Sphaerotilus microaerophilus: one gene and its partner. The main gene of each other region encodes a partner of the protein of the gene in region 2 in a complex. Links are inferred from orthologs where the notes say so. Each region holds a gene or a part of one and is shown on either strand. Other genes may lie near its edges.

Region 1 (4,332 bases), 1.4 Mb from region 2 along the record:
GCCTCTACAACCCCGATCTCTACCCGGACCCGGGGCCGAGGCTGAACTTCGCTCAGTCGGAGGTGGCGCTGCTGGCGGGCATCTCGCGCCAGCGGGCCAATGCGGCGCTGCAGCGGCTCGATGCGGCCGGCCTGATCCGCCTGGACACGCGCGGCATGACCGTGCTGGACCTGGACGGGCTGCGCCGCTGGGAGGGGCCCTGCACCCGCCCTGACGCTGGCTGACCCGCTGCTATCATCGACCGGCTCTGTTGCGCTGCACCAACGCAGCGCGGCTCCCGCCTGCGTGCCCTGGTGACGGCCCCGCCCGCCACGCGCCGCCGGCCGCTCCACCGCCCCGCGCATGCGTCTCCAGTCGATCAAGCTCTCCGGCTTCAAGTCCTTCGCCGAGCCCACCCACTTCCAGCTGCCCGGCCAGCTGGTGGGCGTGGTCGGGCCGAACGGCTGCGGCAAGTCCAACATCATGGACGCGGTGCGCTGGGTGCTGGGCGAGAGCAAGGCCAGCGAGCTGCGCGGCGAGTCCATGCAGGACGTGATCTTCAACGGCAGCGGCAACCGCAAGCCGGCCAGCCGCTCCAGCGTCGAGCTGGTGTTCGACAACACCGCGGCGCGGGCCGGCGGGCAGTGGAACCAGTTCAGCGAGATCGCCGTCAAGCGGGTGCTGACGCGCGACGGCACGTCGAGCTACTTCATCAACAACCAGCCGGTGCGCCGCCGCGACGTGCAGGACGTGTTCCTGGGCACCGGGCTGGGGCCGCGCGCCTACGCCATCATCGGCCAGGGCACGATCAGCCGGATCATCGAGAGCCGGCCGGAGGAGCTGCGGCTGTTTCTGGAAGAGGCTGCGGGCGTCTCGAAGTACAAGGAGCGCCGCCGCGAGACCGAGCACCGGCTGCGCGACACGCGCGAGAACCTGACGCGGGTAGAAGACATCCTGCGCGAGCTCAATGCCAACCTGGAGCGCCTGGAGGCGCAGGCCGAGGTGGCGGCGCGCTACCACACGCTGCAGGACGCCGGCACGCTCAAGCTGCACCAGCTCTGGTTCCTGAAGCACCGCGACGCCGCCACCGAGGAGGACCGCGTGCGCCAGGCGGTGCTGACCGCCACCAACGCGCTGGAAGGGCGCCTGGCCGAGCTGCGCCACACCGAGGCCGAGTTGGAGGAGGTGCGCCAGGCCCACTACGCCGCCAACGACGAGCTGCACGCTGCCCAGGGTGCGCTGGCCGAGGCGGCGATGGAGGTGAGCCGGCTGGAGGAGCGGATCCGCCACGTCATCGACGGCCGCCGCCGGCTGGAACAGCGCCTGGCCGAGGTCAAGGCCCAGAGCGAGCAGTGGGCGCTGCGGCGCGACGAGGCCACCACCGAGCTGGACAGCCTGGCCGAGCAGATCGCCCAGGCCGAGGAGCAGGGCGAGATCCTGGCCGCCCAGGCCGAGGAACAGGCCGAGGCACTGCCGCAGACGGAAGACGCCGTGCGTGCGGCCACCCAGCGGGCCAATGCGCAGCGCGGCAAGGCCGCCGAGGTGCAGCAGCAGATCCAGCTGCTGGCTGCGTCGTCGCGCAACCTGGACGAGCGCCGGCGCGAGCTGGAGCAGCGCCGCGAGCGCCTGGCCGGTGAGCGGCGCAGCAGCGTCGCGCCCGACGAGGCGCGCCTGGCCGACCTGCGCGAGGAATTGGCAATGGCCGAAGAGCTGCAGGGCGAGAGCCAGGTGCAGCTCGACGACCTGGGTGCCGAGGTGCCGGTGCTGGACGAGGCGCGGCGCCAGCAGCAGCGCCTGGTCAACGAGGAATCGGCCCGCCAGACCGAGATCGCCGCCCGGCTGGAGGCGCTGCGTGCGCTGCAGGAGAAGGTGCGCACCCAGGGCAAGCTCGAACCCTGGCTGGCCCGGCACGGGCTCGAAGGGCTGGCCGGGCTGTGGACGCGCATCCACATCGAGCCGGGCTGGGAAACCGCGCTGGAGGCGGTGCTGCGCGAGCGCCTGAATGCGCTGGAGGTCGGCCGGCTGGAGACGGTCAAGGCCTTTGCGCTGGATGCGCCGCCGGCCAAGCTGGCCTTCTACACGCCGCCGGCCGCCGGGCTGGTCAATGCCCACCAGACGCTGCCGCGCCTGAGCGACCTGCTGCGCCTGCAGGACGCCGGCCTGAAGGCCCTGCTCAACGACTGGCTGGAGGGCGTCTACACCGCCGCGTCGATGGACGAGGCGCTGGCCAGCCGCAGCCGGCTGACGCACGGCGAGGTCATCGTGACCCAGGCCGGCCACGCGGTCAGCCAGTTCGCGGTGAGCTTCCACGCGCCCGACTCCGAGCAGGCCGGCATGCTGGCGCGCGCCCAGGAGATCGAGAACCTGGAGCGCAGCGGCCGGGCCCAGGCGCTGCTGGCCGACGAGGCGCGCACGGCGCTGGTGCGCGCCGAGGCGGCCTACAGCGAGGCCTCCCAGCACCTGGCGCGTGCGCGCCGCGAGGCCAGCGATGCGCAGGGCGAGGCGCACCGGCTGCAGGTCGAGGTGCTGCGGCTGACGCAGCAGTCCGAGCAGGCCCGCCTGCGCCGCGGCCAGCTGGACGCGGAGCTGGCCGAGATCGACCAGCAGCTCGAGGACATCGAGGAGCGCCGCATGACCGGCGAGGCCCGCTTCGAGGAGCTCGACATGGCGCTGGCCACCGAGCAGGAGCGCCACGCCGAGCTGGAGGAGCAGGTCATCGAGGCCGAGCGCCGCCTGGCCGGTGCGCGCGAGCAGTTGCGCAGCCTGGAGCGCGAGGCGCAGGAGGCGCAGTTCCAGGCCCGCGCGCTGGCCGCGCGGCGAGGTGAGTTGCAGCGCTCGATCGAGACCGCCGACCAGCAGATCCGCGCCAACGAGGGCTCGATCGAGACCCTGGCCGACGAGCTCGCCCGGCTGGACGACGCCGCCGCGCAGGACGGCCTGCAGGAGGCGCTGGCGCTGCGCATCGAGCGCGAGGGCGTGCTGTCGGCCGCCCGCACACGCTACGACGAGCTGTCGCTGCAATTGCGCCGCGCCGACGAGACGCGCATGAGCCACGAGCGCAGCCTGCAGCCGCTGCGCGACGAGATCACCCGCCTGCAGCTGGAAGAGCAGGCCGCGCAGCTGGGCGGCGCGCAGTACCTGGAGCAGCTGGTCGCCGCGGGTGTCGACCTGGAGGCGCTGGCCCAGGGTATCGCCCATGGCGCCCAGGGCGAGGTCAAGCTCTACGGCCTGCAGACCGAGATCGACCGCATCAACCGCGATATCGCCGCGCTGGGTGCCGTCAACCTGGCCGCGCTGGAGGAGCTGAGTGCCGCGCGCGAGCGCAAGGGCTTCCTGGACGCGCAGAACGACGACCTGACGCGGGCCATGACCACGCTGGAGGATGCGATCCACAAGATCGACATCGAGACGCGCGACCTGCTGAAGTCGACCTTCGACCAGGTCAACGAAGGTTTCGGTGAGATGTTCCCGAGCCTGTTCGGCGGCGGCAACGCGAAGCTGGTGATGACCGGCGACGAGATCCTGGACGCGGGCGTGCAGGTGATGGCGCAGCCGCCAGGAAAGAAGAACAGCACCATCCACCTGCTCTCGGGCGGCGAGAAGGCGCTCACCGCGATCGCGCTGGTGTTCGCCATCTTCCTGCTCAACCCGGCGCCGTTCTGCCTGCTCGACGAGGTGGACGCGCCGTTGGACGATGCCAACACCGAGCGCTACGCCAAGCTGGTCAAGAAGATGTCCAGCGGCACGCAGTTCCTGTTCATCTCGCACAACAAGATCGCGATGGAGATGGCCGAGCAGTTGGTGGGCGTGACGATGCAGGAGCAGGGCGTTTCGCGCATCGTCGCGGTGGACATGGAGGCGGCGCTGTCGATGGCCGACCACGCCTGAACCGGGGCCGTGCGAGCGGGTGTTTTGCACGGTTGGGGCCCGGGCATCAGGCATCATCCGGGCTCCGACCGGGTGCCAACCGGTCGGAATCCCGTAACGACCCCGAGGACCGCGCGCGTCAACGATGAAATCGCTGCAACTCTGGCTGGCTGTGCTGGGCGGGCTGGTGCTCGCCGCCGTGATCGCCCATGGGGCCTGGCAGACCCGCCGCGCCGGTGGCGGGCGGCGCCTGCCGCCGCTGGACCCGGCGCCCTCGCGGCACCTGGAACCGCGCTTCGACGATGCCGGTCTGGCCGCCACCGAAGGCGCGCCGACCCCTGACGGGGACCGGGATGGGGCTGCGCCCGTGCCGCCCAAGCCGCCGCGCCGCGTGCACACGGCGCCACGCATCGACGCGCTGGTCGATGCGGTGGCCGCGCTGGCGCTCGACCAGAACGTGTCGGGCGAGACCCTGATCGCCCACCT
Region 2 (6,993 bases):
CAGGCCTGGGGCGCCGCGCCGGGCGCTGGCAGCGCGGCCACCGGCACCTCGCCACGGCGGGCCAGGCGGTCACCGCGCTCGGCCTTGCTGCGCACGTCCAGCCAGAGCGCCCAGGGCTCGACCCAGCCGCGCGCGAAGGCCAGCAGCGCCGCCGGCGTGCCACTCAGCAGCTCGAACTCCAGTTCGGCGATCGGCAGCTCGCGCCCATCGGCCCGGATGACGCCCCGGTCCAGCGCCACCTCGATCTCGGCGCCATCGTGGCGCACGGTCCAGACCAGGCGCTCGAAGTCCGTCTCGTACTGCAGCTGCAGCGCCTCGACACCGCAGCCCGCCGCCGCCAGCAGCGCGGTCAGCGCCTGCCCGGCCGGGCTGTCGGCATGGCGGGCCAGGTCGAGGGCGGGCGCCTGCGCACCGCCCGGGTCCGCCACGGTGGCGTTGTGCTCCAGGCGCTGCATCACGCCATCGCCGCGGCCCTTGAGCGTCTGCACCCACTGCCCGCCCTCGCGGCGCAGCCGCAGCGCAAAGCCGGCGCGGCCGAGCAGGCGATCCGGGTGGTCGAAGTAGCGCGCCCGCATCGCCACGCAGCCAGCGCCCCGTGCCTGCAGCCAGTGCGCCAACGCGGGCAGCGCCGCCGGCGCCACCTGGAACTTGAGTTCGATCTCGTGCATGGCGGCGATTGTGCCGGCCCCGCACACGCCCTGCGCCACCGTAAAATGGCGAGCTGTCCTGCGCCGCGCAGGCCCCGAATCCTCCCGCAACCCGTTCAGGCCCGCACCATGCCGCTCTTCTGGAAGCCCTACCTATCCGAGACCACGCAGTTCATCGAGGAGCTCAAGCGCAAGGACCCGACGCTGGAGGCCCGCCAGCGCGAAGGCCGTGCCCTGCTGTGGGACCGTGAGCAGGACCGCAGCGCCCAGGCCGACTACGACGAGGCGGTCGTCGCCCAGCAGCCCTACGTCTACCAGACCAAGGCCTGACCCCCTGATCTGCCCGGATGGCGGCTGCCCCCGACAGCCCGCCGGCGGTGCCGGTGGCGCCCGATGGCCTGCCCGAGGTGGTTGACCACGTCGCGGTGGCGCGCCTGTACGGCGAGCCGCTGTTCGCGCTGCCCACCGACCTGTACATCCCGCCCGATGCGCTGGAAGTCTTCCTGGAGGCCTTCCAGGGGCCGCTGGACCTGCTGCTCTACCTGATCCGCAAGCAGAACTTCAACATCCTCGACATCCCGATGGCGGATGTCACCCGGCAGTACCTCGACTACGTCGAGCAGATCCGGCGCAGCAACCTCGAACTCGCTGCCGAGTACCTGCTGATGGCGGCGATGCTCATCGAGATCAAGTCGCGCATGCTGCTGCCCGCGCGCAAGAGCGACGAGGGTCGGGAGGCCGAGGACCCGCGTGCCGAGCTGGTGCGCCGGCTGCTGGAGTACGAACGCATCAAGCTGGCCGCCGCGCAGCTCGACGCGCTGCCCGTACTGGGGCGCGACTTCCTGCGCGTGCAGGTGACGATGGAGCAGGCGCTGGAGCCGCGCTTCCCGGACGTCCACCTGGCCGATCTGCAGGAGGCCTGGGCCGAGGTGCTCAAGCGCGCCAGGCTGACCCAGCACCACCGCATCTCGCGCGAGCAGCTCTCCGTGCGCGAGCACATGAGCATCCTGCTGCGCACGCTGCACGGCCGGCGCTTCGTGGAGTTCCAGGAGCTGTTCGAGCCCGAGCGCGGCGCCCAGGTGTTGGTGGTCACTTTCATCGCCATGCTTGAACTCGCTCGCGAGCGCCTGCTGGAGATCACCCAGGCCGAGGCCTTCGCGCCGATCTACGTGCGCCTGGCGTACCAGCCCGCTTGATCCAACCGCCCTCGCCGACCACCGGAGCCTGTCCACCCGAGCCCGCCCGGCTCCGTACACTCGCCGCCATTCCCCCTGTGGAGCCCCGCATGAGCCAGAGCACGAGCCTGCACCAGGCCGGCATCCTCGACCCGGTCCCCGCGCACGCGCGCTACCTCAGCTTCGAGCTTCACCCCGGCGTGGACCCGCGCGCCGCGCTCACGCAGTTGGCCGGCCAGGCCGACGGGCGCGACACCGTCGTCGGCCTGGGTGCCGGCCTGATCGCAACGCTGGGTGCGGCGGTTCCGGGCCTGCGCCCCTTCACCGCGCCGGCCGGCGCCCGCGTCGAGCTGCCCGCCAGCCCGGCGGCGCTGTGGCTCTGGCTGCGCGGCGGCGAGCCCGGTGAGCTGCTGCTGCGCGGGCGCGCCTGGCAGGCCCGGCTGGCAATGGCCTTCGAGCCCCGACACGAGCTGGCTGCCTTCTGCCACCAGGGCGGACGCGACCTCACCGGCTACGAGGACGGCACCGAAAACCCGAGCGGCGACGCCGCACCCGCCACCGCCTTCGTGCAGGGCGCGGGGCCGGGGCTGGACGGCGCCAGCTTCGTGGCCGTGCAGCAATGGCTGCACTCGATGGCGCGCTTCGACGCGATGTCCGCCGCCGAGCAGGACCACGCCATCGGCCGGCGTCGCAGCGACAACGAGGAGCTCGACGACGTCCCGCCCAGCGCCCACGTGCAGCGCACCGCCCAGGAGAGCTTCGACCCCGAGGCCTTCGTGCTGCGCCGCTCGATGCCCTGGGCCGAGGGCGCCGCCTGCGGCCTGCTCTTCGCCGCCTTTGCCGCCCGGCTGGATGCCTTCGAGGCCCAGCTCGCGCGCATGGCCGGTGCCGAGGACGGCATCGTCGACGCCCTGTTCCAGTTCACCCGGCCCGTCGGCGGCGCCACCTTCTGGTGCCCACCCATGCGCCCCGAAGGGGGCCTGGACCTGCGCGCCGTCAGGCTCACCGCCTGACCCTGCGCGCCGCAGAGCGTCGCCTGCGCGCGACAGTGCCGCCACCCCTGGCGCACCGCGGCACGGCCCCTCGCGAGCCAGGACCACCCCTTGACGCGCCCGGGGTGACGGGAAGTTGCAATTTATCGTTTCAGGACATGCCTCCATGCACGGTGGGCAGGGGGCCGCGCGGCTATCCTCGCTCGGTTTGCCGCTGACCCACCCCGCTGCCCCTGCTGCCAACGGATGGCGCGCGGTCCTGAATGGGGCCTGCGATGCGGCGTGAAGTCAAAGAGCCCCACGGGGGCACGGGCGTGTGCGGGCACGTCCGGCGATCGCCATCACCTGCTACTGGCAGAGAAGACAAACATGACCGTTGTGACTCGACTCGGCGCTTCCTGCCGGTCCACCGGTGCCGGCCGACCGATGGCGGTGCCTGGCCTGGGTGGCCGGCCGTTGCCGGCCTGGTTGCTCCTGATGGTGATGCACCTCACCGCGGGCGCGACGGCCCAGGCGGCCGACGACTACCTGTACACCGTCCAGACGGGCGACAACCCCTGGAACCTGTCCGAGCGCTTCCTGCTGGACATGAGCTACTGGCCGCGCCTGGTGGCGCACAACCACATCGCCGACGACCGGCGCCTGCCGCCGGGCAGCACGCTGCGCATCCCGCGCCCCTGGCTGCGGCTGAGCAGCAGCACGGTGCAGATCAGCGCGCTGACCGGCGAGGTGCAGGTGGACCTGGGCCAGGGCCTGGGCTGGCAGGCGGCCACCGCCGGTACCCGGCTGAGCGCCGGGGCCCGGCTGAAAACAGAGGCCCAGGCCAGCGCGGCACTGCAGCTGTCCGACGGCTCGCAGGTGCTGGTGCGCAGTGACACCGAGTTGCGCCTGGCCCAGGCCGGCACGGTGGGCAACGGCGCGCTGATGCTGCGCATCGAACTGCAACGCGGCCGGCTGGAGAACGCCGTGCATCCCCTGCGCGCCAAAGGCGGGCGCTTCGAGATCCAGACCCCATCGGCCATCACGGCCGTGCGCGGCACCGACTTCCGCATCTCCGCCGACGCCCACAGCACCCGCAGCGAGGTGCTCGATGGCGCCGTCGAGCTGGGCAACCCGCGCGGCAAGGTCCGGCTGGAGCGCGCCACCGGGTCGATGGCCACGGTCCAGGCGCCCCCGCTGCGGCCCCGCCCCCTGCTGGGTGCCCCCCGCCTTGGCGGGATCCCCACGCGCTGGGAACAGGCCGCGGCAACGCTCAACTGGCCCGCACTGCCCGGAGCGCAGGCCTACCGCGTACAACTCGCGACACTGGATGGCGAGGGCCGCGAGGACGGCACCACGCTGGCCGACCGCGTCAGCACCACGCCCAGCCAGGCACTGCCGCCCCTGCGTGACGGGCGCTACCGGCTGCGCGTGCGCGCCATCGACGCCCAGGGCCTGGAAGGCCTGCAGGCCGACACCACCCTGCTGCTCGACACCCAGCCCGCCCCCCCCGAGCCCCAGGCACCGCGCAGCCTGGCGCCGGTCACGCGCCAGTCCGGCACGCTGCGCTGGCGCCCGGCCGCAGGGGCCGTCGAGGCCGGCGCCGCGCCTGCTCCGATGCAGTACCGCGTGCAGATCGCCGGTCCGGCGGGCTTTGCCGCTCCGCTGGCCGACCTGACGGCCGCCGGCCTGGCCTGCGCCCTGCCCGACCTGATGCCCGGGCGCTACCAGTGGCGCATCGCCAGCCTCGCCGGTGACGACCAAGGCCCCTGGAGCGCCGTGCAGCCGCTGGAACTGGCCGCGGGCGCGCCCGACCTGGTGGGCATCGACATCGACCGCCAGCTCCGGCTGCACTGGCGCAGCGAGGAGCGCGCCCCGGTGCGCCTGCAGGTGGCGCGCGACGCCGCCTTCACCCAGCTGCTGCTGGACGAGCCCCGGCATGGCCAGACGGCCGCCCTCCCGCTCCCCGCCGCCGGCACCTACCACCTGCGCGTGGGCTCCTGGCCAGTGGCGGGCCGACCAGTGGCCTGGGGCCCGGCCCACCACGTCGAGGTGGGCCGCTGGCGCCTGGGCGACCGCATCGAGGACCTGACCGTCCGCACCGACCTGAACAGCCTGCCGCCCACCGGGGCCGGCCCGGCGCCGGCCTGCGCCCGCTTCGCGCCGCCGCGATGAAGTGGATTCAGCGCCTGGGCCTGTGGAGCGTGCGCCACCCCTGGTGGGTGGCCGTCGCCTCGATCGCCCTGCTGCTGGGCCCGGCAAGCCCGCTGCTCGAGCGGCTGGACCGCCTCGCCTGGGACCTGACGGCACGTGCCACCCAGGGCGTGCGCGACCGCAGCGTGGTGGCCGACGAACAGCTCATCGTCACCATCGACGAAGCCAGCCTGCAGGCCCTCGGCCGCTGGCCCTGGCCCCGCGCACTGCATGCCGAGCTGATCGACCGCCTCGCCGCCAGCGGCGCGCGGGCGATCGGCTATGACATCCTGTTCAGCGATGCCGGTGCGCTCGCCGATGACCGGCGCCTGGCCGAGGCGATCCGCCACAGCGGCCGGGTCGTGCTGCCGGTGGCTCCCTTCGAGCCGCTGGCCGGCCGCGGCCTGCGTGCCGGGTTGCCCCTGCCCGAGCTGCAGGCCGGTGCCGGCGGGCTCGGCCACGTCGACACGGAGATCGATGGCGACGGCCTGGTGCGCCGCCTGCACCTGCAGGCCGGCCTGGGCGAGCGCTGCTGGGAAACCTTCGCCCTGGCCGTGTGGCGCGTCGCCGACCCCGGCGCGGCCGGCCAGGTCCACGGCCCGGATCCGCTGACCCGCCCGAACACCCTCACCAGCCCCTGCACCCGGTCCGGCGGCAACCCCACCGCCTGGAGCCGGCACCAGGAACGCCTGCAGCCGCTGCACCAGGTCGAGGTGCCGCGGCTGTCGGCGCTGCAGCTGCTGCGCGACCCCCTGGCCGCCACGGCGGTGTCCGGCCGCATCATCTGGGTGGGCGTCACCGCACACGGGCTGGACCAGCCGGTGACCAGCCCCGCCGCGGCCCCCGGCACCGCCTGGAGCGGCGTGCAGTGGCAGGCCCAGCTGCTGCACGCGCTGCAGCACCGCCAGCTGATCGTGCCGGCGGACGAGTCCGTCGTGGCAGCGGCCAACCTGCTGCCGATGCTGCTGCTGGCCCTGCTGCTGCAGTGGCGCCGCAGCCACCTGCGCGGGCGGCGCCTGCTGCTGGCCCTGCCCCTGCCCTGGCTGGGCAGCGCCGCGCTGCTGGTGGGCACCCAGGTGTGGCTGCCCGCCATGGCGCTGACGGCCGGGCTGGTGATCGCCTTCACGCTCACGCGGGCCGCCGAGCTGCAGGGCGCGCGCGACGACCTCGCCCACGCCCAGGGCCAGGCCGACGCAACGCTGCGCGCCATCACCGACAGCGTGCTGTCGATCGACGCCCAGCTGCGCGTGCGCTACCTCAACCCCAGCGCGGAACGGCTGGTGGGCGACACCCTGGCGAGGGTGCAGGGACTGCACGTCAGCACCCTGCTGCACCTGACCCCGCGCGACGCACAGGTGCTCGAAGCCGCGCTGGGCGCCTGCCTGGAGGACCGCGAGGTCGTGCAGCTGCAGCAGCCGCTGCGCCTGGACACCCCGCCGCAGCCCCGCCTCGTGCGCCTGATTGCCAGCCCGGTGCGCCCGGCCCACCTCGGCAGCCGCGGCCGCGAGCGTGGCAAGGAACGCGGCCGCGATCCCGCGCGCAGCGCCAAGGGCGGGGCCCCGCACCGCCGCGTCAGCGCCCAGCCCGAGGTGGTGCTGGCGCTCAGCGACGTCACCGTCGAGGTCCAGGCCGGCGAACAGCTGCGCCACGAGGCCACGCACGACAAGCTCACCGGCCTGCCCAACCGCACCCTGCTGACCGACCGCCTGCAGCATGCACTCACCGGCGTGGCACGCAGCCAGCGCACGCTGGCCGTGCTCTTCGTCGACCTCGACCGCTTCAAGCGCATCAACGACAGCCTCGGCCACCGCCAGGGCGATGCCGTGCTGCAGGAGGTGGCGCGCCGCCTGGTCGCCTGCAGCCGGGCGCACGACACCGTGGCGCGCTGGGGTGGCGACGAATTCGTCGTGCTGCTGGAGGACGTGCCCTCACGCGAGGTGGCCGCCGCCCTGGCCGGCCAGCTGATCGACGCCGTGGCGGCCGAATTCCAGCTCGACGGCATCGAGG

The links.
Region 1: the proteins of NGK70_RS19150 (region 2) and smc are in contact, whole or in part, in a crystal structure (PDB 3ZGX), measured with the Bacillus subtilis proteins. The link is inferred for Sphaerotilus microaerophilus from one-to-one orthologs.

The regions. Positions count from the first base shown.
Region 1 is NZ_AP025730.1:3,087,926-3,092,257, forward strand. What follows is about bases 1-4,067. They hold smc (chromosome segregation protein SMC), read left to right. Parts: upstream 1-342; coding sequence 343-3,867; downstream 3,868-4,067. Other genes in these bases: NGK70_RS13375 (Crp/Fnr family transcriptional regulator), read left to right, coding at 1-224; NGK70_RS13385 (cell division protein FtsZ), read left to right, coding at 3,992-4,067. Outside these bases: more of NGK70_RS13385, read left to right, coding at 4,068-4,332. UniProt on the Bacillus subtilis protein: Required for chromosome condensation and partitioning.
Region 2 is NZ_AP025730.1:4,483,664-4,490,656, forward strand. What follows is about bases 1-2,918. They hold NGK70_RS19150 (segregation and condensation protein A), read left to right. Parts: upstream 1-994; coding sequence 995-1,843; downstream 1,844-2,918. Other genes in these bases: NGK70_RS19140 (CYTH domain-containing protein), read right to left, coding at 1-668; NGK70_RS19145 (DUF3460 family protein), read left to right, coding at 777-977; NGK70_RS19155 (Dyp-type peroxidase), read left to right, coding at 1,933-2,835. Also shown: NGK70_RS19160 (FecR domain-containing protein), read left to right, coding at 3,184-4,968; NGK70_RS19165 (EAL domain-containing protein), read left to right, coding at 4,965-6,993. UniProt on the Bacillus subtilis protein: Participates in chromosomal partition during cell division. May act via the formation of a condensin-like complex containing Smc and ScpB that pull DNA away from mid-cell into both cell halves.